Regions from separate parts of the Bradyrhizobium sp. i1.15.2 genome, predicted to be linked through region 2. Evidence: predicted binding sites of a transcription regulator. Region 2 holds the regulator's gene; the other holds the start of a gene.
What was found. Region 2 encodes HrcA, which represses chaperone genes, less so after heat shock. Its sites were predicted from a motif close to GTTAGCACTCNCNNNNNGNGAGTGCTAAC; they were not measured.
Positions count from the first base shown of each region.

Region 1: ABIB80_RS18025 (co-chaperone GroES) is a predicted target of HrcA. The motif match lies at 5,791-5,819, and genes of this name have one in related genera.

Region 1 covers NZ_JBEPRQ010000008.1:292,660-304,599, forward strand. The annotation lists gene ABIB80_RS17995 (caspase family protein) at 1-334, opposite strand, end outside; gene ABIB80_RS18000 (glutathione binding-like protein) at 446-1,084, opposite strand; gene ABIB80_RS18005 (cysteine hydrolase family protein) at 1,098-1,691, opposite strand; gene ABIB80_RS18010 (LysR family transcriptional regulator) at 1,824-2,657, shown strand; gene lepB (signal peptidase I) at 2,765-3,511, shown strand; gene groL (chaperonin GroEL) at 3,749-5,389, opposite strand; gene ABIB80_RS18025 (co-chaperone GroES) at 5,434-5,748, opposite strand; gene ABIB80_RS18030 (usg protein) at 6,126-6,413, shown strand; gene ABIB80_RS18035 (cupin domain-containing protein) at 6,562-7,101, shown strand; gene ABIB80_RS18040 (O-linked N-acetylglucosamine transferase, SPINDLY family protein) at 7,114-9,240, opposite strand; gene ABIB80_RS18045 (LysR substrate-binding domain-containing protein) at 9,362-10,282, opposite strand; gene ABIB80_RS18050 (amino acid ABC transporter substrate-binding protein) at 10,436-11,356, shown strand; gene ABIB80_RS18055 (threonine aldolase family protein) at 11,384-11,940, shown strand, end outside.
Region 2 covers NZ_JBEPRQ010000001.1:878,362-890,301, reverse strand. The annotation lists gene pncA (bifunctional nicotinamidase/pyrazinamidase) at 197-919, shown strand; gene grpE (nucleotide exchange factor GrpE) at 1,062-1,676, opposite strand; gene hrcA (heat-inducible transcriptional repressor HrcA) at 1,773-2,861, opposite strand; gene rph (ribonuclease PH) at 3,043-3,756, shown strand; gene rdgB (RdgB/HAM1 family non-canonical purine NTP pyrophosphatase) at 3,768-4,403, shown strand; gene hemW (radical SAM family heme chaperone HemW) at 4,390-5,544, shown strand; gene ABIB80_RS04125 (penicillin-binding protein activator) at 5,666-6,919, opposite strand; gene rsmI (16S rRNA (cytidine(1402)-2'-O)-methyltransferase) at 7,270-8,220, shown strand; gene ABIB80_RS04115 (YraN family protein) at 8,207-8,608, shown strand; gene gshB (glutathione synthase) at 8,619-9,563, shown strand; gene cpaB (Flp pilus assembly protein CpaB) at 10,010-10,813, shown strand; gene ABIB80_RS04100 (type II and III secretion system protein family protein) at 10,824-11,940, shown strand, end outside.

The DNA.
Region 1 (11,940 bases), on a different contig from region 2:
AGTTCACGCCGTTGTACTGCATCGCATGGCCGCTGTAGTAGAACATGGCGACGTCGGCTTTGCTCGCGGCGCGCGCGAAGCGGATGGTGAGGTCCTGCATGTCGGCCTGGCGCAGGTCGATGCCCTGGAGCACCTCGAAGCCGCTGCGCTTGAGCGAGGCGGCGACGTCTTCGGCATCGTGCGACGGATTGAGAAGCTTCGCCGTACTGGCATAGGCGCCGTTGCCGATCACCAGCGCGACCCGCGTTTCCGCCGATGCAGGCTCGGGGCATAGCCACCACGCGAAGAGGGCGACGCAAAGTTTGGCGAGGCAAAAACTGGAAAGAGCACGCATGAATGCCTTCCAAGGAAATGTCGAAAAATATCCCTCCAGATTAGCGCATGCCGCGCCGACATCAATGCCCTGCCGGAGACAACGCTCAGGTTTCGCGGCCGTGACATCCTGTCACGCCGGGCTCGCCGCCATCGTCTTGCGCACCGCCATTTCGGTCGCAATCGCATCCCGCACGGTGGGCCGGGCCTGCATGCGCGCGAGATAGGCCGACAACGATGGCCATTGCGCGATATCGACGCCCGCGGGGCGGAGCAGCAGCAAAGCCCAGGTGAGGTGGGCATCTGCCACGGTGAAGCTGTTGCCGACGAGGAATTCGCGGTCCGCCAGATGCGTGGCAGGGATCGATAAGCTCTGCGCTATCCTTGTACGCGGCTTGGCAAGCGAGGCGTCGTCCTTGTACCAGAAGGTCGGAAACAGGAACGCCTTGTGGATCTCGGCCGCCACGAAGCTGAGCCATTCCTGGAGCCGATAGCGATCGGGATCTCCGAACGCGGGTGCAAGCCCCGCCTGCGGCTTCAGATCGGCGATGTATTGCAGCACCGCGGCGCATTCGGTCAGCCGCTCGCCATTCTCCAGCACCAGGACCGGCACCGCGCCCTTTGGGGAAACGCCGAGGAAGTCGCTGCCGTCGTCCACGACCTGCTTGGTCTGGAGATGGACCGGATGATAGCGGGCATCGAGGCTCGCTTCCATCAGCGCGATGCGGCTCGCAAGCGAGCAGGCCATCGGGGAGAAATAGAGTTGCAGCATCGCCCACGCTCCTTCAGGTCAGCGCCTCGGTTTGCGCGATGATCGCAAACCGGTCCGACAATTCGGCCAGGGCGACCTCGTGAATGGTCTTCGCGGAGAGCGCTCCGCCGCGGCCATCGGGAAGATCGCGTGTCGCACAGGCATCGGCTGCGATCGTCGTGCGCAGGCCGAGGTCGAGCGCGGCGCGGGCCGTCGAGCTGACGCACATATGGGTCATGAAACCGGCCAGCACGATGTTCGTGCGTCCGGTTGCGGCCAGCCGGACCTGCAGGTCGGTGCCGGCAAAAGCGTTCGGCAGCGCCTTTTCGATCACGGCTTCGCTGGCGAGCGGCGCCACGTTCTTGACGATCGCGCCGCGCGCGGCCTCGCGGTCGAACAGGCTGCCGGCACGTCCCTTGTGCGCGATATGGAAGATCGCAGCGCCGCTCGCCCTCGCGCGGGCGAGCAGGCGCGCGGCGGCGGCGATCGCGGGCTCCGCATCCGGCAAGGCGAGCGGGCCGGCGCAATATTCGTTCTGGATGTCGATCAGCACGAGGCAGGAATCGCCGAGCCCGGGCGGAGTGAGATCGGCGCCGGACAATTCAAGCAGGGTTTTAGGGGCGGTCATGCGGGTCGGGCCTTCCTGGGGAATATCGGATGGCGCGACAGTAGCGCGGTGGCGGCCTGCTAATGTGCAGGACTATTGCAGCATGTGGCTGCAAATTTGCAGGATTCGGTCGTGCCTGCTAGGTTCATCGCCATGAACTGGGACGATCTGCGCATCATCGCCGCGGTGAGGGACGAAGGCACCTATGCCGGCGCCAGCGCGCGGCTGCGCATCGACGAGACCACTGTCGGACGCAGACTCGCACGCATCCAGCGCGATCTCGGGGTGCCGCTGTTCGATGCGGTGGACGGTCAGCGCCGGCCGACGCGGAGTTGCGAGGCGGTGCTGGCGCATGTCGAGGCGATGGCCGCACATGCCGCCGAGATCGGTCGCGTCGGCGAGAGTCTGGCAGGTCCGGTGGGACGCCTGCGTATCGCTTCCACCAACACGGTCGCCGAGGAGGTTCTGTCGCCGCGGGCGAGCGACTTCCTGCGCACCAATCCCGGCCTGACATTGCAATTCCTCACCTCGAGCGAGAACGTCAAGTTCTCGCGCTGGGAAGCCGATCTCGCCATCCGGCTGCGCAAGCCCGACAAGGGCGACTTCGCGATCTCCAGGCTCGGTGACGTCAAGCTCTATTATTTCGAGCCTGTTACGACGGAGGGCGAGCCGATGCTGTGCGCCTATCCCGACGAGCTCGGTGCCATTCCCGAGATGCAATTCCTGCGCGCGAAGAAAGCCCGCGCGCGCTGCGTCACCGACAATGTTCGGGTCATCCGTAACCTGATCCGCGCGCATCAGGCCGCGGGCGTGTTACCGGAGCACGTCTGCGCGGACTTGCTCGGCGATCGCCGCCTGCGCGCCACGCTGCTGCCTGGCCGCCGCGACGTCTGGCTGCTGGTGCAGAACCACCTCAAGCGGGATCCGGCGACGCGGCTCACCATCGAATGGATCCGCCGTTGCTTCAGCGATCTCGCGCGCGGCTGATTGCGGCGTGAACGCGATCCGTGCGCGGCGCGACCAAGTTATGGGATTGCGCGCGCGCAAAGGTTGCGTAATCTCGCAACGAGCACGGGCTTGATCGGGGCAGGCGCATGAGCACTCTTCAGGAAACCATCCACCCGCAGGCCAAAGTGCGGGAATGGAAGGCGATCGTCGTCCTGATCCTCCTGACTCCGGTGCTGTGGTCGCCGCCGTTCCTGTTTCGCATCTTCCTGTTTCAGCCGTTCAACATCCCGTCCGGCTCGATGACGCCGACGCTGGTGGTCGGCGATTACGTCTTTGCCGCAAAATATGCCTATGGCTATGGCCGCTATTCGTTTCCCTTCGCGCCGTCATGGATCTCCGGGCGTTTCCGGGCCGCTGAGCCCGAGTATGGCGACGTCGTCGTGTTCCGGACGCCGAAGGACACCTCGGTCGACTATGTCAAGCGCGTGGTCGGGCTGCCCGGTGATCGCATCCAGATGCGGCAGGGCCAGCTCGTCCTCAACGACCGCCCGGTGACGCGCGTCGCTCTGAAGCAGGTATTCGCCGGCTCCAGCTGCGGCGTGGACGCCGCTGCGAAGGCCAAGCGCTGGCGCGAGACGCTGCCGAACGGCGCCTCCTACGTCACGCAGGACTGCGTCGACAACGGCTACTACGACAACACCGACGTCTACACCGTGCCGCCAGGCCATTTTTTCGTGCTCGGCGACAATCGCGACAACTCGAGCGACAGCCGCGTGATGTCGTCGATCGGATTCGTGCCGATGGACAATCTGGTCGGCAAGGTGACGCGGATATTCTGGTCGCTCGACCAAGAGGGCGAGCCGCACATGGAGCGACTGGGGAAGGTGTGGTGAGGCCGCTCCGCCATTCCCGGGGCAGTGCGCGGCGCCTGCATGAATTGAGTTCGTAGCCTGGATGGAGCGCAGCGTAATCCAGGAGACTGCTCGCGCCGGATACGGTGCCCCGGATTGCGCTCCGCTCCTTCCAGGCTACGGACTATGATCGCGGGGCGCGTGAAGCGATCCTCCAAAAACAAAACCCCGGCATCGCTGCCGGGGTTTCGCATTTTGTCGTTTGCCGGAATGGCTGGATCAGAAATCCATGCCGCCCATGCCGCCGCCCGGGGGCATCGCCGGACCGGCGCCGCCCTTCTTGGGCAGCTCGGCGACCATGGCTTCCGTGGTGATCAAGAGAGCCGCAACCGAGGCTGCGTTCTGGATCGCGGTACGGACCACCTTGGTCGGGTCGATGATGCCCTTCTTGACGAGGTCGACATATTCGCCGGTCTGGGAGTCGAAGCCGTAGGCGTACGACTTGTTCTCGAGGACCTTGCCGACGATCACGGAGCCGTCTTCACCGGCATTGATCGCGATCTGGCGAGCGGGCGCGGAGAGCGCCTTGCGCACGATCTCGACGCCGGTCTTCTGGTCGTCGTTCTTGGTGCGCAGGCCCTTGAGCTGCTCGGAGGCACGGAGCAGGGCGACGCCGCCGCCCGGGACGATGCCTTCCTCGACCGCGGCGCGGGTCGCATGCATCGCGTCATCAACGCGATCCTTGCGCTCCTTCACCTCGACCTCGGTCGCGCCGCCGACGCGGATCACTGCGACGCCGCCAGCGAGCTTGGCAAGACGCTCCTGGAGCTTCTCACGGTCGTAGTCCGAGGTGGTTTCCTCGATCTGCGCCTTGATCTGAGCCACGCGCGCTTCGATGTCGGCCTTCTTGCCGGCGCCGTTGACGATCGTGGTGTTCTCCTTGTCGATCATCACCTTCTTGGCGCGACCGAGCATGTTGAGCGTGACGTTCTCGAGCTTGATGCCGAGATCTTCCGAGATCGCCTGGCCGCCGGTCAGGATCGCGATGTCCTGCAGCATGGCCTTGCGGCGATCGCCGAAGCCCGGAGCCTTGACGGCCGCAACCTTGAGGCCGCCACGGAGACGGTTCACGACCAGGGTCGCAAGCGCTTCGCCTTCGACGTCCTCGGCGACGATGACCAGCGGCTTACCGGTCTGCACCACGGCCTCGAGCAGCGGCAGCAGCTCGTTCAGCGAGGAGAGCTTCTTCTCGTTGATGAGGATGTAGGCGTCGTCCATCTCAACGCGCATCTTGTCGGCGTTGGTGACGAAGTAGGGCGAGATGTAGCCGCGGTCGAACTGCATGCCCTCGACGACGTCGAGCTCGGTCTCGAGCGACTTGGCTTCCTCGACGGTGATGACACCCTCGTTGCCGACCTTCTTCATGGCGTCGGCGAGGAACTTGCCGATCTCCGCGTCACCGTTGGCCGAGATGGTGCCGACCTGGGCGATCTCGTCGTTCGAGGTAACCTTCTTGGAGTTCTTGACGAGGTCCGCAACGACGGCTTCGACCGCGAGGTCGATACCGCGCTTCAGGTCCATCGGGTTCATGCCGGCGGCAACCGACTTGGCGCCTTCGCGCACGATCGCCTGGGCCAGCACAGTGGCGGTGGTGGTGCCGTCGCCGGCCGCGTCAGCGGACTTCGAAGCGACTTCGCGCACCATCTGCGCGCCCATGTTCTCGAACTTGTCCTCGAGCTCGATCTCCTTGGCGACGGTGACGCCGTCCTTGGTGATGCGGGGAGCGCCGAACGACTTGTCGAGCACGACGTTGCGGCCCTTCGGACCGAGCGTGACCTTCACCGCATTGGCGAGAATGTCGACGCCGCGGAGCATCTTGTCGCGCGCATCAACGGAGAATTTAACTTCTTTTGCTGCCATCTGGATTTTTTCCTTAGGTGTTTAGCTGGATAAGAGAGGGGCTCTTAGGCCGCCTTCTTCTTGGAAGCGGGGACGTCGAGGACGCCCATGATGTCGCTTTCCTTCATGATCAGCAGATCGATGTTGTCGATCTTGACCTCAGTGCCGGACCACTTGCCGAACAGCACGCGGTCGCCGACCTTCAGGTCGATCGGGATCAGCTTGCCTGCTTCGTCGCGGCCACCCGGGCCCACGGCGACGATCTCGCCCTGCGAGGGCTTTTCCTTGGCCGTGTCGGGAATGATGATGCCGCCAGCGGTCTTCTCTTCTGCGTCGATGCGCTTGACCACGACGCGGTCGTGAAGCGGACGGAATTTCATGCAGTTCTCCTAAGCTTTTGCACGAGTTGGGAATTTGGGGTTGTTAGCAGTCTGCGCCCGCGAGTGCTAGCACAGGCACAGCTGAGATAAGGCAGGATTTTGGCGGGAGCAAGGGCTTGTAGCAGAAAAATAGCACTCGGAAGCGCCGCCTGCCAAAATCTCTTCCCATCGTTAATCGCGCCGGCGCCCGTATTAGCACGGAGCCGCATCTGCTGCTAACGCATTGAATTTCAACAGCTTGTTAAACTTTTGGGCTTGAGATGGATTGTCAGTTTGCGTCACATTTCACTCATGTGAGCGCATCTCCGCCGGGTGGCTCGTAGGGCGCGTACCGGAAAGCCATCCCTTGAATATGCGCTCCTGCAAAGGAGGTTGGCATGGTCTCGCGAGTTGGGGTTGTTTCCGACGACTTCCGGAAACAGGTGCTGGGTTACGGGCTGACGACGGCCGAAATTCTCTACCGGATGCCGGATCATCGCTCGCTGCTCCAGACCTATGTCTGGCAGAACTACGACATGTTTCCGAAATTTCCCGCGCTGACGGATTTCCTGGCGTTCTGGCAGAAGAAGCTCGACGGGCCGCTATTCTCGGTCACCGTCGCGCATTCCAAGCTGATCAAGCCGGCCGAGCTGCGCGCGGTGGACGGCGTGTTCCGGCTGCATTGAAGGCGGAGCTGTGGGGTGGGTTAGCGTCAGCGTAACCCACCATGCTTCAACGGTTGCGGAAAGAAGAGGTGGGTTACGTTCGCGCTGACCCACCCCACGATTTCGCTTCTGTGCTAGCCTCTCCCCATAACAACAGGGGAGGCCGCTCATGGCCAAGAAAGCAAAATCGCGTAGCGCATCGCAGGCGGCGGTGAAGAAGCAAAGCGGGGCCAAACCCGCAGCACGATCCACGGCGCGCAAGGCGGTGAAGGCAAAAGCCCCCACGACAACGGCCAAGTCATCCGTCAAGAAAACCGCGCGGCCCAAGCAGCGCATCGCGATCAGCCATCACCGCGAGGAAGATTTCAAGGCCGACGGCCTGCGCACCTACGCGAAGTATCGCGATCTCGGCATCGCCGCCGCGAGCCACGGCCTCGCGCAAGCGCACGTGATCCGGCTGCAAGGCCCCTGCAATCCGGACGAGGTGTCGAAGCTGCACTTCCACGACGTCGAATTCCAGATGGTCTACGTGCTCAAGGGCTGGGTGAAGACCTATATGGACGGAGAGGGCGAGACGCTGATGAAAGAAGGCAGCGCCTGGACCCAGCCGCCGAAGATCAAGCACATGATCCTCGACTATTCGGACGACGTCGAACTGCTGGAGGTGATCCTGCCGGCGGAGTTCAGGACGGTGGAGTTGAAGGCGTAGGCGACGCGCAGATCAGCCGCCGTCGTTGCAATAGCGTTTCCACATCGCGCGATAGGCATCGTCCACCGCTTGCGCGTATGAGACGGGGTTGCCGGCGGCGGCAGCCTTGATTTGTCCGGGCAGTTCGCCGCGCAACTTATCGAGCTCGCCGATCTGCGACCCACGGCTCGCTGCGATTTCGACATACGCCTCATCGCTATCCGCGACCCAGTCCGGCAGGCCCAGCGCGGCAAGGATGGAGGCGGCAGCACGGCTCGGCAGGCTATGACCGAGCTTCGCCACCACCGGCACGCCCATCTGCAAGGCTTCCCAAGTGCTGACGCCGCCATTCTGCGGGAATGGGTCGAGACCAATATCGACCCGATTGAACGTTGCCAGATGTTCGTCGCGCGACGTGGCTCCGAGCAGATCGACGCGTTCGGCCGGCAATCGGCAAGCGGCAAACCGCGCCAGCAGGTTGTCGCGGACCAGCTGAGCGTCCAGCGCGGTATCCTTGATCAGCAGTCGCGAACCCGGCACCCGCTCGAGAATCCTGGACCAGACTTCCACTGCCTCGTTCGAAATCTTGCTGATGCGGTTGAAGACACCGAACGTGACGAAGCCGTTCGCAATCGCCGGCGTCGGCGCCCGCGCAATCCCCGCCGGCAGCGGCGCCAGCGTCACAAAGCACGGCAGGTCAACGATGGTCTCCGCAAACAGATGCCGAACCGCGACAGGAATCGCGACCGGGTCTGAGAATAGATAATCGATCGTCGGCAGCCCGGTGCCGGTACCGTGGCCCCAGCCATGCGCCTGAACAGGTGCGGGCTTGCGCGCAAACACACCGAGGCGGTTTCCGCTGGTATGGCCGGACAGATCGATCAGGATATCGACGCCATCGGCGCGGATCTGAGCGGCGAGACGATCGTCGGACCATTGCGAGGCGTCGCGCCAGCGATCGGCGATCCCCTGAAATTCGCGGGTCGTCGCATCCGCTTTCGCTGAACACGCGTAGCACACGATCTCGAACTGTGCCCGATCATGGTGCTGCAAGACCGGCTTGAAAACGAACGCCGCCGAATGTGCGTGAAAATCCGACGAGACATAACCCAGCACCAGACGGCGATCCGGATCGCGGCTGTTATCATGCGGTCCCGCCGCTGCTGAGGCGATCTTCGCACCGATCTGCTCCCACCATACATGTCGCGCTTGCTGATGCTGCGCAACGCTGGCGTCGGCCACAAAATCGAGGGTGAATATCTTGCTGGAGATCGTGCTCTGATCAGGCTCGATGTCGAGAGCTCTGTCGAAACTGGCGAGGGCTTCGTCGACCCGGCCAAGTGCCGCGAGACATTGGCCGAGCAGGCTGTGGGCCTGAGAGAAGCCGGGATCGGTCGCGAGAGCCTTCTCGCAATCGGACAACGCTTCGGCAACTTGCCGGGTCAGGAGCAAGATACTGGCCCGCCGGAGCCACCCATTCGCATCGTCGGGTGCCAGGGCGATGGCTCGATTGCAATCCGCCATGGCTTCGTCAAATCGCTGAAGTTCCCGCAAAGCAACGGCGCGGGTCGACAGCGCCGAGGCATAGTCTGGCTTGATCGATAGCGCGCGGTTCAAGCTTGAGATAGCCTCGTCATAGGCGCGCAGACGGCAGAGCGCCCAACCCCGGCCGTTATGGGCTTCGGAAAGTTTTCCGTCGATTGCGAGCGCCTCGTCGTAGCTATCGAGCGCTTCCTGGTAAAGTTCAAGGGCCGCGCTCGCGTTCCCGAGATTGGACAGGGCTAAGGCGTAGTTGGGTCGGAAGGCGAGGGCCTTTCGATAGCTCTCGCGGGCCTCATTGTGACGTTTGAGCCCGTTGAGCGCGACGCCCAGGCTCATATGAGCTTCGGCAGATCGGGGATCCACGGCAACCGCTCGGCTCAGCAGAACTTGCGCTTGCTGATAGTTTTTGGCTTCAGACTCCAAGACGCCCAGCAAATGGAGCGCGATGAATTGGTTGGGCGCGAGCTCCAGGAGTTCGCGATAGGCCGCCTTGGCCTCGCGGAGAAGTCCCGCTTTGTGCAGCTGGAGGGCGCGCGCGAGCAACGGCGTCACCTCGGCTTTTTGCCGTTTCTGAAGCCGGGCATTTTGAAATGCCCGCTGGCCTGCGCTGTTGCTCATGAATCAATTCCACCCGAATCTCCTGAAGAGATTAACATGGAAGGATTGTCCGGATTGCGCTGCGCTCTATCGGAGCTGCGACGGCACCAGCCTCACACAAGCTTCACGCCGGATCGACCCACTACCGCCCGAGATAGCCCAATTCCGCGCTCATGACCTTGCGAGCGTATTCGCTGAAGGCATCGATCAACCGGGCGCGCGCGGCATAAGGCGGATAGAGCAATGCGATCGTAACGGGGACAGCCGGGTTGAAGGGGCGCGTGACCAGAGCCGCGCCAGAGCTTTCGTCATGCGCGGCAATCGGGTTGATAATGCTGATGCCGAGGCCCGCCGCGACCAGGGCACAGACCGACGCGCCCAGATCGGTCTCCGCAACAATGCGGCGCGCGACGCCCGCCTGCGCGAAGATCGTATCGATGCGATCGTAGAGTGGGCTCCCCGTGGCGAAGGAAATGAAGGCCTCGTCGGCGAAATCGGCAGGACGCAACGTCTTCTTCTGCGCAAGACGATGCGCCTTCGGCATGATCGCGACGCAACGGGTCTTGAGCACCGGCTCGACATGCACCCCGGCAACCTCGCCGTAGAGCATCGCCAATCCGGTGTCGCAAAGCCCGGAACTGACCCAGTCGTGCACGGCGCTCGCCGTGCCGGATCGGATCGAGATCATCACATGCGGATAGTCCACCTTGAAGCGTGCCGCGATGCGCGTCAGCAGGCCGCCGGCCAGGCGCGGCATCGCCGCAACGCTTAACCGACCCATACCGAACGAGCGGATGCTGGCTGCGCTGGCCTCCAGTCCCGCCAGGCCGATGAAAGTCTTCTCGACCTCCTGGAAAAAGCGCGATCCGTCCACCGTCGGGCGGAGGCGGCCGCCACTGCGGTCGAACAGCGGGAATTGTGTGATCGCTTCCAGCTGTCCGATCAGGCGGCTGATCTGGGGTTGCGAGGTATGCATGCGCTGAGCCGCCTGCGTCATCGATCCCGTCACGAAGACCGCCCGAAAAGCCTCCACATGCTTCAGGCCCATGCGTCTGGTGGCCATATCAGATCCGTATAGGAGAGTATGAAACTGGAATTTCATCAGATCGGGCTTTTCGACGATAGTCCAGAGCATGAAGCCGTTCGTACGGAGCTGTCCTGTGGTTGCTCACCCGCTGTGGACGGCGTCACGGACATTCGCGACAAGAGGGGACATATGAAAGCGACAATGATCAAGGCACTGGCCGCGGCGACCGTCGCTGGTGTTCTTCTTTCCAGCGAGTCCATGGCCCAGGGTGCGAGCAGGCTCGACAAGATCCGTGAGAGCGGCTCGATCACATTGGGGTACCCCGAGACCTCGGTGCCCTTCGCCTATCTCGACGGTAACCAGAAGCCGATCGGTTACACCGTGGAAATCTGTGAACAGGTGGTGCAGGCGATCAAGACGGCCCTCAAGCTCCCCAAGCTCGAGATTCGCTATAACCCCATAACCTCGGCGACACGTATTCAGCTGCTCGCCAATGGCACGATCGATCTCGAATGCGGCAACACGACCAACAATGTCGAGCGGCATAAACTCGTTGCCTTTGCTCCCACCACCTTCGTTGCGCAGGTCGTCCTCGTCGCGCGCAAGGATGGCGGCGTCGATGTCAACGACCCCGCTTCGTTTCGCGGCAAGGCCATTGCCGCCCAAGCCGGCGGCCAGACTTTCAAGGTGATTACGCTGATCAATGCCAAGGACAATCTCGGCATCACGGTGGTGCCGGCCAAGGACACCGCCGAGACCTTCTTGTTGGTGTCGACGGGCCGGGTGGCCGGCACCGCCAACGATGACGGTCTTGCCTTTGCCACGGTGGCCTCGTCCAGAACGCCCGATGAATTCCTGATCGGTAGCAAGAGTCTCGAGACGGCGCCCTATGGTATCGTCCAACCCAAGGATGATCCTGCTTTCAAGAAGATGGTCGACGATGCCGTGATCGACCTGATGAAGAGCGGACAGGTTGCGGCGCTCTACGACAAATATTTCAATTCACCGATCCCGCCGCATGGCCTCAACCTGAAATTTCCGATGAGCGCCGCCCTGAAGCGGGCGCTGGCGAACCCGACCGATTCCGGCGACCCGGCAGTCTACGAATGACGCGACAAGCGCTCTAGAGGTCTCGCAATGGCACATCAACACGACACGAGTCCGGCGGGCGCCGGGTTGCCACCCATCGACCTGCGCAGCGATACCGTCACTAAGCCGACCGAGGCGATGTATGCCCGCATGGCCTCGGCGCCGCTCGGCGATGACGGGCTGGACGGTGACCCCACGGTGCAAGAGCTGGAGGCCGTCACAGCTGCGGCGTTGGGCAAGGACGCCGGGCTGTTTGTGCCGAGCTGCACCATGGCCAATCTGCTGGCGACGCTGGCGCAGTCGCAGCGCAGCGAACAGATCGTGCTGGAATCGAACGCCCATATGTACACCTCGGAACGAGGGGCGGCGACGTTTACCGGGCAGTTCTATCTCGCAATTGCCGGCACCGCCGGCGCAATGGACTTGAATTTGCTGGAGGACGCCCTGCACGGCGAAGGGCTCAAGCTCGGGACCGCTCTTGTCGCAATGGAAACCTCGCACAACAACGCGAGCGGCGCCGTATTGCCGCTGGATCATATGCAGGCCGTGCACGCCATGGCCTCGGCCCGCGGTGTGCCGGTGCATCTCGACGGCGCGCGGCTGTT
Region 2 (11,940 bases):
ACTCCCCCAGAGGATAGAACCCTCACCCGCCGCGCTCTCCGAGCGCAGCGACCTCCCCGCAAGCGGGCGAGGTGCACCGAACCCGCGGCTCAAGCCCAACGACTCACCAAAGCCGGCTGCATTTTCGGGCTTCTGTTCGTATACGAACGGAACTAGGCTCCCCTTCCGTTGAGTTCATCCTGGAGGGAGGCGAATGATGCTGGATCGGCGACAAGTCTTGGCGGCGCTCGGGACGAGCGCGCTCGTGGCGCTCGCGCCAACCGCGATTCTGGCAGCGGCATCGATCAAGCCGGACGATGCATCCGCGCTGCTCGTGATCGACGTGCAGAATTGCTTCCTTCCCGGCGGCAGCCTTGCCGTGAAGGAAGGCGAGCAGGTGGTGCCCGTCATCAACAAGATCTCGAAAGCGTTTTCGAACGTGGTGATGACGCAGGACTGGCACACGCAAGGCCATGTTTCCTTTGCGTCAGTCCACGCCGGCAAGAAGCCGTTCGAGACCGTCGATCTTCCCTACGGCAAGCAGGTGCTGTGGCCCGACCATTGCGTGCAGGGCACCGACGGCGCCGCGCTGTCGAAAGACCTTGCGATCCCGCACGCCGAGCTCATCATCCGCAAGGGTTTTCACAAGGACGTCGACAGCTATTCGGCCTTCCTCGAAGCCGACGGCAAAACCTCGACGGGTCTCGCCGGTTATCTGAAGGCGCGAAAGATCAAGCGCGTCTTCGTCGTGGGGCTGGCGACGGATTTCTGCGTGGCCTGGACCGCGCTCGACGCGCGCAAGGCGGGCTTCGAGGTCTATGTGGTGGAAGACGCCTGCCGCGGCATCGACAATCAGGGTTCGCTCGCAAAAGCCTGGGCCGACATGGCCAAGGCCGGCGTGAAGCGGATTCAGTCCGCAGATATCGCCGCGAGCGCGTAAGAGACGCAACCGAACTGCCAGACCCTCATCCTGAGGAGCGCGCTTCTTGGCGCGCGTCTCGAAGGATGAAGGCCCCCGCTGCAGCAGCTCGGCCTGCATGGTTCGAGACGGCGCTGACGCGCCTCCTCACCATGAGGATCGATCAGTTCGCAGCGCCGTTCGGCTCGTTGCTGTTGGCGGGCGCGGCCTTGGCGCCGCCCTTGGCGACACCGACCAAGGCGGGACGCAGCACGCGCTCGCCGATGGTGTAGCCGGCCTGCATGACCTGCACGACGGTGCCCGCGGGTACCGACGCATCGGGCACCTCGAACATCGCCTGCTGGAAGTTCGGGTCGAACTTCTGGCCCAAGGGATCGAACTTCTTCACGCCGTGTTTTTCCAGCGCGCTCAGTAGCGAGCGCTCGGTCAGTTCGACGCCCTCGATCAGCGAGGCGAGGCCTGCATCGGCCGCCGCACGGGCTTCGGCCGGAACGGCATCGAGCGCGCGCTGGAGGTTGTCGGCGATGTCGAGCACGTCGCGGGCAAAGCCCGTGACGCCGTAGAGCTTGGAGTCAGCGACCTCCTTGGCGGTGCGCTTGCGCAGATTCTCCATCTCGGCCAGCGTCCGCAGCATGCGGTCGCGCGCCTCGGCGACTTCCTTCTGCAGGAGCTCGACCGAGCCGGGCTCGGGATCGTCGGGCATGATGTAGGGTTTTGACACCACGGGCTCGCCGGCCGCAGCACTCGTGTCTTCGGGTTGCCGGTCTCGATCGGTCATCGGCTCTCTTTTCGCATTCGTCTCAGGGGGTTTCTGGCCCGCATATCGTGCTTCGGGCGCCGAAAATCAAGCGCCCGTGATCGGGAGAGACGCCGGTCAGCCCCCCAGGAGCCGGCTGACGATGCGGGCAGCATAGTCCACGGTCGGGATCACACGGGCATAATTCAGCCGCGTCGGCCCGATTACGCCCAAAACGCCGACGATATGGCCGGCAGCGTCCCGATAGGGCGAGATGATGGTGGACGAGCCCGACAGCGAGAACAGCTTGTTCTCACTGCCGATGAAGATCCGCACGCCTTCCGCAGTCTCGGCCCGGCCGAGCAGGTCGATCACGCCGCGCTTGGTCTCGAGATCGTCGAACAGCAGGCGAACGCGCTCGAGATCCTCCAGCGCATGCAAATCCTCGAGCAGATTGGCGTGGCCGCGGACGATGAGCTGGCGGTCCTCGTTCTCGCCGCCGGACCAGCTGGCGATGCCGGCCGAGATCACCTTGTGCGTCAGCTGATCGAGCTCGGTGCGCGCCTCTCCGAGCGCGGTTTCGAGCTCCAGCCGGGCCTCGGCCAGGGTCCGGCCCCGGATACGGGCATTGAGGAAGTTCCCGGCTTCGGTCAACGCCGAGGATGGAACCCCCGGTGGCAGCGTCAACACGCGGTTTTCGACCTGCCCGTCCTCGCCGACCAGGATCACCAATGCCTTTTCCGGTTCCAAGCGGACGAATTCGATATGTTTCAGCCGCGCATTGGATTTCGGCGTCAGCACGACGGCGGCTGCGCGGGTCAGGCCGGAGAGCCGCGTCAATGCCTCTTCGAGCGCAGCCTCCACCGATTGCGCGTGGCCGACGGAGGTCAACTGGCTCTGAATCGCCTGCCGTTCGCTGTCATTGAGATCGCCGACCTGCATCAGGGCATCGACGAAGAACCGCAGGCCGAGTTCCGTCGGCAACCGGCCGGCGGAGGTGTGCGGGGCGTAGATCAAGCCGAGCTGTTCCAGGTCGGCCATGACGTTGCGGACCGACGCGGGCGACAGCGGCATGGCGATCAGGCGCGAAATATTGCGTGAGCCCACCGGCTCGCCGGTCGCGAGGTAGCTTTCGACGATTTGACGAAAGATGTCGCGGGAACGCTCGTTGAGCTGGGCGAGGCCCGCGCGCGGCGCGATCAGATGGATCGGATCGTGATGGGCCACAGACCGTAACTCCTCTAAGATACAGGTAATTTGTCTATCCCGGGCGCGTCTGACAAGCGTGGCGTTCGCGGATTGAAAATCGGGGGTGAATAAGGCCTCGATCTTCCCCCTTGCCGCCCACCCTCACCCAACCTACAAGCACCGCCAACAGCCCTTTTCCGAGAGTTTTGGAGGATTTCCCATGCGGCCAAGCCGCCGTGCGCCCGACGAATTGCGCCCCGTGACGCTGGAGCGCGGCGTGGTCAAATATGCGGAAGGCTCGTGCCTGGTGAAATTCGGCGACACCCATGTGCTGGTCACCGCCACGCTGGAAGACCGCCTGCCGCCATGGCTCAAGGGCCAGGGCCGCGGCTGGGTCACCGCCGAATACGGCATGCTGCCGCGCGCGACCTCGGAACGCACCCGCCGCGAGGCCTCCGCTGGAAAGCAGAGCGGCCGCACCGTCGAAATTCAGCGCCTGATCGGCCGCTCGCTTCGCACCATCATCAATCTCGAAGCACTCGGTGAGCGCCAGATCACGGTCGATTGCGACGTCCTCCAGGCCGACGGCGGCACCCGCACGGCCTCGATCACCGGTGCCTGGGTCGCGCTCGCCGATTGCGTCAGCTGGATGAAGGCGCGCAACATGGTCAAGGCCAATGTGTTGCGCGACAACGTCGCCGCGATCTCCTGCGGCATCTACAAGGGCACGCCCGTGCTCGACCTCGACTATGCCGAGGACTCCGAAGCCGATACCGACGCCAATTTCGTCATGACGGGCGATGGCCGCATCATCGAAGTCCAGGGCACCGCGGAACGCGAGCCGTTCACGGAAGCCGAGTTCCTGGCGTTGATGGCGCTTGCGCGCAAGGGCGTCGCGCGTCTCGTGGACTTGCAGAAACTGGCGGTAGCGTAGTCAATAGGCCGATGCATCGCCGAATCACCGGAAAGCTGGTCATCGCGACCCATAATCCCGGCAAGCTCGCCGAGATGAAGGAGCTGCTTGCGCCTTACGGCATCGAGGCGGTGTCGGCCGGCGAATTAGATCTTCCGGAGCCGGAAGAGACCGGAAACGATTTCCGCAGCAACGCCGCGATCAAGGCGATCGCGGCAGCGCAGGCGACCAAGCTGCCGTCTTTCGCCGATGATTCCGGCATCGTGGTCGACGCGCTCGACGGCGCGCCCGGCATCTACTCGGCGCGCTGGGCCGGGCCGAACAAGGATTTTGCCGCGGCGATGGCGCAGATCGAACGGCTGTTGCAGGAGCGCGGCGCGACCACGCCCGCCAAGCGCAAGGCCCATTTCGTTTCCGCGCTGTGCGTTGCATGGCCCGACGATCATCTCGAACAGGTCGAGGCGCGCGTCGACGGCACGCTGGTGTGGCCGCCGCGCGGCACCGCCGGCTTTGGCTACGACCCGATATTTTTGCCCGACGGCCACAGCCGCACCTTCGGCGAAATGGAAAGCATCGAAAAGCACGGCCTGCCGCCGCTCGGTCTCGGCCTGTCGCACCGTGCCCGCGCCTTCGTGAAACTGGCGGAGATCTGCCTTGAGCCGCGCTAAGGAAGCCTTCGGCGTCTACGTGCACTGGCCGTTCTGCCTGTCGAAGTGCCCCTATTGCGACTTCAACAGCCATGTCCGTCACGCCGCGATCGACGAAGCGCGTTTTGCGTCAGCATTCGCGCGTGAGATCGCGACGACCGCCGAGCGCGCGCCCGGCCGCGAAGTCACCTCGATCTTTCTCGGCGGCGGCACGCCCTCGCTCATGCAGCCTGCAACCGTGGGCGCTGTGCTCGACGCCATCGGCAAGCACTGGACCGTGGCGAAAGACGTTGAAGTCACGCTGGAGGCAAACCCGACCAGCGTCGAGGCCACGCGCTTCGCCGGTTATCGCGCCGCCGGCGTCAATCGCGTCTCGCTCGGCGTGCAGGCGCTCGACGATGCCTCGCTGAAAGCGCTCGGCCGCATGCACAGCGCGCGCGAGGCCCTCGATGCCGTCGCCATCGCGCGCCGCTCGTTCGATCGTTATTCGTTCGACCTGATCTACGCCCGTCCCGACCAGACGCCGGCGATGTGGGCCGATGAATTGCGTCTCGCGATCGACGAGGCGGCCGAGCATCTGTCGCTCTATCAATTGACGATCGAAGAAGGCACGCCGTTCTTCGGCTTGCATCAAGCCGGCAAGCTGAAGACGCCGGATGAAGCGGTCGCACGCGCGCTCTACGACGTCACGCAGGAGACCTGCGACAAGCTCGGCCTGCCCGCCTACGAGATTTCAAATCACGCGCGGCGGGGCGCCGAGTGCCGGCACAATCTGGTCTACTGGCGCGGCGAGGAATATGCCGGCATCGGCCCCGGTGCCCATGGCCGGCTCGACATCGACGGCATCAGGCACGCGACCGCTACCGAGAAGCGTCCCGAAGCCTGGGTGATGCGGGTCGAGACCAACGGGCACGGCGTCGTCACCGACGATCTCCTCAACAGCGAAGAGCGCGCCGACGAATTTTTGCTGATGGGGTTGCGCCTCGTCGAGGGCATCGACCCCGAGCGCTACCGCGCGCTGTCAGGCCGCTCGCTCGATCCCAAGCGCATCACGCTGCTGCGCGAAGAAGGCGCGATCACGGTGGATGCAACGGGACGGCTGCGCGTGACCAGCAGCGGTTTTCCGGTGCTGGACGCGGTGGTCGCGGATCTGGCGGCGTAGCGAGCTGTCGTAGGGTGGGCAAAGCGAAGCGTGCCCACCATTTTTACCACATGTGCAGAAAGATGGTGGGCACGGCGCGCAAAGCGCGCCTTTGCCCACCCTACGGCACCGTCATCTTGAACTACGCCCCAAAACTCTTCGGCGAGCCCGCCACGGCCACGCCGCCGCCCGTCGTGACCTTCATCACCGCGAGGCCGCGCTCGTTGGTGCCGTCGGCGCGGAAGCGGAACAGGCCGTCAATGCCGGCAAAGCCGGACGGATTGGTGAGCACGTCGGATGAGAAGCGCGTCGTGCCTTGCGTGCGCGCCAGCGCGGCGACCAGGGCGACGGCGTCATAGGCGAGCGTCGCGGTGCGCACGGGCTCCGCGCCATATTTGGTGCGATAGCGGCCGGAGAAGGCGCGGAAGCCGGCCGGGTCCGGCGCGGCGTAGAGGCCGCCTTGCAAGCTGGAGCTGGCATAGACGCGCGGGCTGTCCCACAGGCCGGTACCGAGCAGCTGGATATTGCGCAGATTCGCCCCCGCCGCGCTCATCGCATCGGCGACCGCGACGACGGCATCGCCATCATCGGCGATGAACAGCGCATCGGCGCTGCCGAGCTGCTGCGCCACGGTCCGGGCCGGCGTGGCGCGATCGGCGCCGTATTTCTCGAACGCGACGATGCGCCCGCCGCGGCGCGGCACCGCCGCCTTCACCGCGGCCTCGACCACGTTGCCATAAGCATTGTCGGGCACGAGCACAGCGACGGAGCGCTTTCCGATGCTGGCGGAATATTCGACGATGCGGTTGACGTCGGACTCTGGCAGGAAGCTCAGCAGATAGACACCGCGGCCGGCAATGCTGGAATCGGTCGAGAACGCCATCACCGGGATCCCGCGCGTGCGCGCGATCTGCGCCACCGCAGGCACCGATTGCGCGAACAGCGGCCCCAGGATGATCTCGGCGCCCTCGTCCACCGCCTGCTGCGCACTGGCCTGCGCGCCCTGCGGGCTGCCATTGTCGTCCTTGATCAGGAGCTGGATGTTGGGATTCTGGAACTCGGCCAGCGCCATCTCGGCGGCGTTGCGCATCGACTGCGCGGCGAGGCCGGCATTGCCGGATGCCGAGAGCGGCAGGATCACGGCAACCTTCACCCCGCCGGTGCCGGCGGTCGTCGCCTGTTGCGGCGGGCCGGCCGGCTGGGCCGGAGGCGGGGAGGAGCTGCTGAACGGATTGGAGAACTGGCTCAGGCTCTGCTGCACGCCGGCGCAGGCCGACAGCAGCGGCGCGCCGAGCAACAGACCGAGCGCGCTTCGCCGGGTCGCCCCTGACATCAGGGGCCCCTGAACGGGAGACTCCTCCGAAAAGGAGGATCTGGGATCACGTGGGCCCGTCATGACAGTTTCTCTTCCGACCGACCGTCGCCAGCCGGTCACGACATTCTTTCCACGACACCGGCCATGGATTCAGGCATATTGTCGGCAAATAGTTAACTCAAACAAAAGGATAATGCCCGCTTAACGCGGCTTCCTCTCAAGTTCTGGCTAGCTGTCCGCCGTCCGTCACCCAGCATCAAGGCGGCGTTTCCGCCACGAATATGGCGCTGACGCTTCATTCCCTGCTGTATGTGATGCCGAATGGATCACATTCCAGTCCTTCCTCGCCCCTTGTCGCCCCTTGCCCAGGCACGATCTTTTTTCGGGGACCGGTTCCCAGCTCCGGGGATCATGCCTAAGTTCGTTTGATTATGCGCGCAAAGCCGTCCCCGATAAATACACCCGAGATCACGGAGCCCGCCTCGCGCGGTTTCTCCATCGACGCCCATCGGCTTGTCGCGCCGAAGGCCGCGTCGGGCCTGCACCTGGTCGCGACCCCCATCGGCAATCTCGGCGACATCACGCTGCGGGCGCTGCAGACCCTCGCCGGGGTCGATGTCATCGCCTGCGAGGACACCCGCATCACGCGGCGTCTGACCGAGCGCTACGACATCTCCGCGCAGCTCAAGCAATATCACGAGCACAATGCGGAAGCGGCCCGTCCGAAGATCCTGGAACGGCTGTCGCAGGGCGGCTCGATCGCGCTGGTGTCGGATGCCGGCACGCCGCTGATCTCGGACCCCGGCTACAAGCTGGTGCGCGAGGTCTGCGCGGCCGGCCACGCGGTCTACGCGCTCCCCGGTCCGTCCTCGGTGCTGGCGGCGCTGTCGGTCGCCGCGCTGCCGACCGACCGCTTCTTTTTCGAAGGGTTTTTGCCGGCCAAATCGGCGGCGCGACGATCTCGCCTGACTGAGCTTGCGCGCATCGATGCGACGCTGGTGATGTTCGATTCCGGCAACCGCGTGCAGGACACGCTCGCCGAGCTTGCCGAGATCATGGGGAGCCGCGAAGCCGCGATCTGCCGCGAGCTGACGAAACTGCACGAGCAGATTTCGCGCGCCACGTTGCGTGAGCTCGCGCGCGGCGCCGACACGCTGGAGACGCGCGGAGAATTCGTGCTGGTGATCGCTCCGCCTGCGGCGGATGCCGAGATGCTGACATCGGATGCGCTCGACGGTGTCCTGCGCGAGCAGCTCGCCGCGAACAGCGTCAAGGATGCGGTGGCGCATGCGGTCGCGCTCTCGGGCCGGCCGCGCCGCGATGTCTATGCCCGCGCGCTCGAGCTTGCCAAGGAGTTGCGGGGCGGCGATGGCGAAGGCTGAGGTCCCGACGGAACCGAAAATCGCCTCGCCCGAGCGCGTCGCCGCGTTTCGCACCGGCATCTCCGCGGAAAGCCGCGCCGCGGCCTATCTCATGGCCAAGGGCTATCGCATCCTCGCCAAACGCTACCGCACGCCGCATGGCGAGATCGACATCGTGGCGCGCCGCCGCAATTTGATCGCCTTCGTCGAGGTCAAGGCGCGCGCGACGCTGGACGACGCCGCCTTCGCGGTGACGCCGCGCCAGCAGCAGCGCATCATCGATGCCGCGCAAGGCTGGCTCGTCGCGCATCCCGAGCATGCGGAATTTGAAATGCGATTCGATGCCATGCTGATTGCGCCGCGGTCACTTCCACGCCATGTGTTGGCGGCATTCGACGCCTCGACCTGAAAGGCAGACCATGAAACTGAACGTCGCCGTCCAGATGGACCCCATCGCCCGCATCAACATCAAGGGCGATTCCACCTTTGCGCTGCTCCTGGAGGCGCAGAAGCGCGGCCACGGCCTGTCCTATTACACGCCCGACAAGCTCTCGATGGTCGGCGAGGAGATCGTCGCTCCGGTTCAGCTCCTCACCGTGCGCGACGAGCCCGGCAATCATTTCACCCTGGGCGAACCCAGGCGCGAGGCGCTCAACGGCTTCGACGTGGTGCTGCTCCGCCAGGATCCGCCGTTCGACCTCGCCTATATCACCTCGACGCACCTTCTCGAACGCATCCATCCGAAGACGCTCGTCGTCAACGACCCCGCCTCGGTGCGCAACGCGCCGGAAAAGCTGTTCGTGATGAACTTCCCGCAGCTGATGCCGCCGACGCTGATCTCGCGCGACCTCGACGAGATCAACGCGTTTCGCGACAAGCATGGCGCCGTCGTGATGAAGCCCTTGCACGGCCATGGCGGCGCGGCGGTGTTCCGCGTGATGCCGCAGGACATGAATTTCGGCTCGCTGTTCGACATGTTCTCGGTGACCTTCAAGGAAGCCTGGGTGATCCAGCAGTTCATCCCCGAGGTCAAGCACGGCGACAAGCGCATCATCCTGATCAACGGCGAGTTCGCCGGCGCGGTGAATCGCGTGCCGGCCGCCGACGACCTCCGCTCCAACATGGTGCGCGGCGGCGCAGCGCAGGAGACCGAGCTTACGCCGCGCGAGCGCGAGATCTGCGCCACCGTGGGCCCGGCGCTGCGCGAGCGCGGGCTGTTGTTCGTCGGCATCGACGTCATCAACGGCAATCTCACCGAGATCAACGTGACCTCGCCGACCGGCATCCGCGCCATCGCGCGGCTCGGCGGACCCGACGTTGCCGCAAAGCTCTGGGACGTGATCGAGCAGAAGCGGGCGAGGTAGGCATCGGCTTGTAGCCTCAATGTCGTCCTGGCGAAAGCCAGGACCCATTACCCCGGCTGCCAGTTTGACGAACATCGAAGCGATCACCTCCTTAACAACTCATCGCGGTGGTAATGGGTCCTGGCTTTCGCCAGGACGACAGCGGTGATGTGGCGCGTTGTTTCCATCTCACTGCATGCCGGCACCAAGCATCACCCCACCCATCACTAACCACCCATTCACCACGACGCGGCGGCGCATCGTTCGAATGCATGGGCCGCGACTGCGTGAAACTACGGGGCCAGTGGCCGACCGGCTAACGCGACGTTCACCATCTGCCGAAAGACCACAGCGCGGCCGTCGATCACATTCGGCCTCGCAACACCGCTTATACTTTTACTGCCTACTCATCGACACGGGGAACCCGCCAGGTGCGGTTCGAGTGCCCCGCGTAAGAGTAGAAGCGTATGAACACCGCACGCATTGTCGTTCTCGTCATCGCACTGGGCGCCGGCGGCGTCGCTGCGTATCTGGCGAGCGGCTATGACAACAAGCCCGCGCCCGTTCTTCCTGTCGCCGAAAAGCTGCCGACGGTCGAGGTCCTGGTCGCCAAGAACGACATCCAGCTCGGTCAGGCCGTGAAGCCCGAGGACCTGCAATGGCAGGTCTGGCCGGCGGCGACCGCGAGCAGCGCCTTCATCCGCCGCGACAACAGGCCCGAGGCGCAAATCCAGATCGCAGGCTCGATCGCACGCGTGCCGTTGATGCAGGGCGAGCCGATCCGCGAGCAGAAGCTGGTCAAGGCCGACGGCTCCGGCTTCATGGCCGCGATCCTGCCGTCGGGCATGCGCGCGGTCTCCACCGAGATTTCAGCCGAGACTGCCGCCGGCGGCTTCATCCTGCCGAATGACCGCGTCGACATCGTGCTGACCCGCCGCTTGAAGAATCCTGACGGGGCCGGCGGTAACGACCTCATCCTGTCCGAAGCGATCCTGACCAATATCCGCGTGCTCGCGATCGACCAGGCGCCGAAGGAAAAGGACGGCCAGAACGCCGTCGTCGGCAGGACCGTCACGCTCGAGCTCAAACCCGACCAGGTCGCCGCGCTATCGGCAGCGCGCCAGGGCGGCACGCTGACACTCGCGCTGCGCAGCATCGTCGATGCCAACTCGGTCGACAGTACGCCCGAGGACCAGGCGAGCAAGCGGTCCGCCGGGATCAACGTGATCCGCTACGGCGTACAGGCGCGGCAACTGACGTCACAGAAGTGATGGGGACATGATGAACTACGGGGATGATCGGACGGGCATGCGCATTCGGGGGAATCGCGCGCGCTCGTTCTGGACGGGGACGATGCTGATCCTGGGGCTCCTCGCAGCCCCCGATGTCGTCAGCGCTGCAGATGCGCCGGTCGGCGACCAGGCGCCGATGCAGGCAGCGGATCTCGATGTGTCGCCGGTCGGGACGATCGTGCCGGCGAAGACGCGCTTCCTGTCGCTCGGCGTCGGCAAGTCCGCCGTCATCGACCTGCCGCGCGACGTCAAGGATGTGCTGGTCGCCGATCCCAAGATCGCCAATGCCGTGATCCGCTCGGCCCAACGCGCCTATATCATCGGCGGACAGGTCGGCCAGACCAACGTCGTGTTCTTCGCTGCCGACGGCCAGCAGGTGGCCGCCTACGACATCGCGGTGAAGCGCGATCTCAACGGCATGCGCACGGCGCTGCGTCAGGCGCTGCCGGGCGTGCAAATCGAAGGCGTCGGCGACAGCGTGATGCTGACCGGCTCGGTGTCGAGCCCGGTCGAGGCCCAGCAGGCCGGCGACGTCGCGGCCAAACTGGTCGGCGGCTCCGAGAAGGTGGTCAACAACATCGTCGTGCGCGGCCGCGACCAGGTGATGCTCAAGGTCGTCGTCGGCGAAGTACGCCGCGATATCGTCAAGCAGCTGGGCGTCGATCTCAGCGCCAGCCTGAACGCCGGCACCGCGGTGGTGAACTTCAACAATTCCAACCCGTTCTCGGTCAGCGGCGGACCGATCGTCAGCAACAACGGATTAGGTGTGGCCGGCATCACCAAGGGCTTCGCGACCGTCAGCGCCACGATGCGCGCGATGGAAAGCGCCGGTGTCATGCGCACGCTCGCCGAGCCGAGCCTGACCGCGATCTCCGGCGAATCCGCCACCTTCATCGCCGGCGGCGAATTCCCCATTCCGTCGGGCTACGCCTGCGATCCCGTCACCCACGTTTGTACCACCCAGATCACCTACAAGAAGTTCGGCATCTCCCTGAACTTTACCCCCGTCGTACTGAGCGAGGGCCGGATCAGCCTGCGCGTGATGACCGAGGTGTCGGAGCTATCGAACCAGAGCGCCATCACGGTGACCCAGGCGCTGTCCTCGA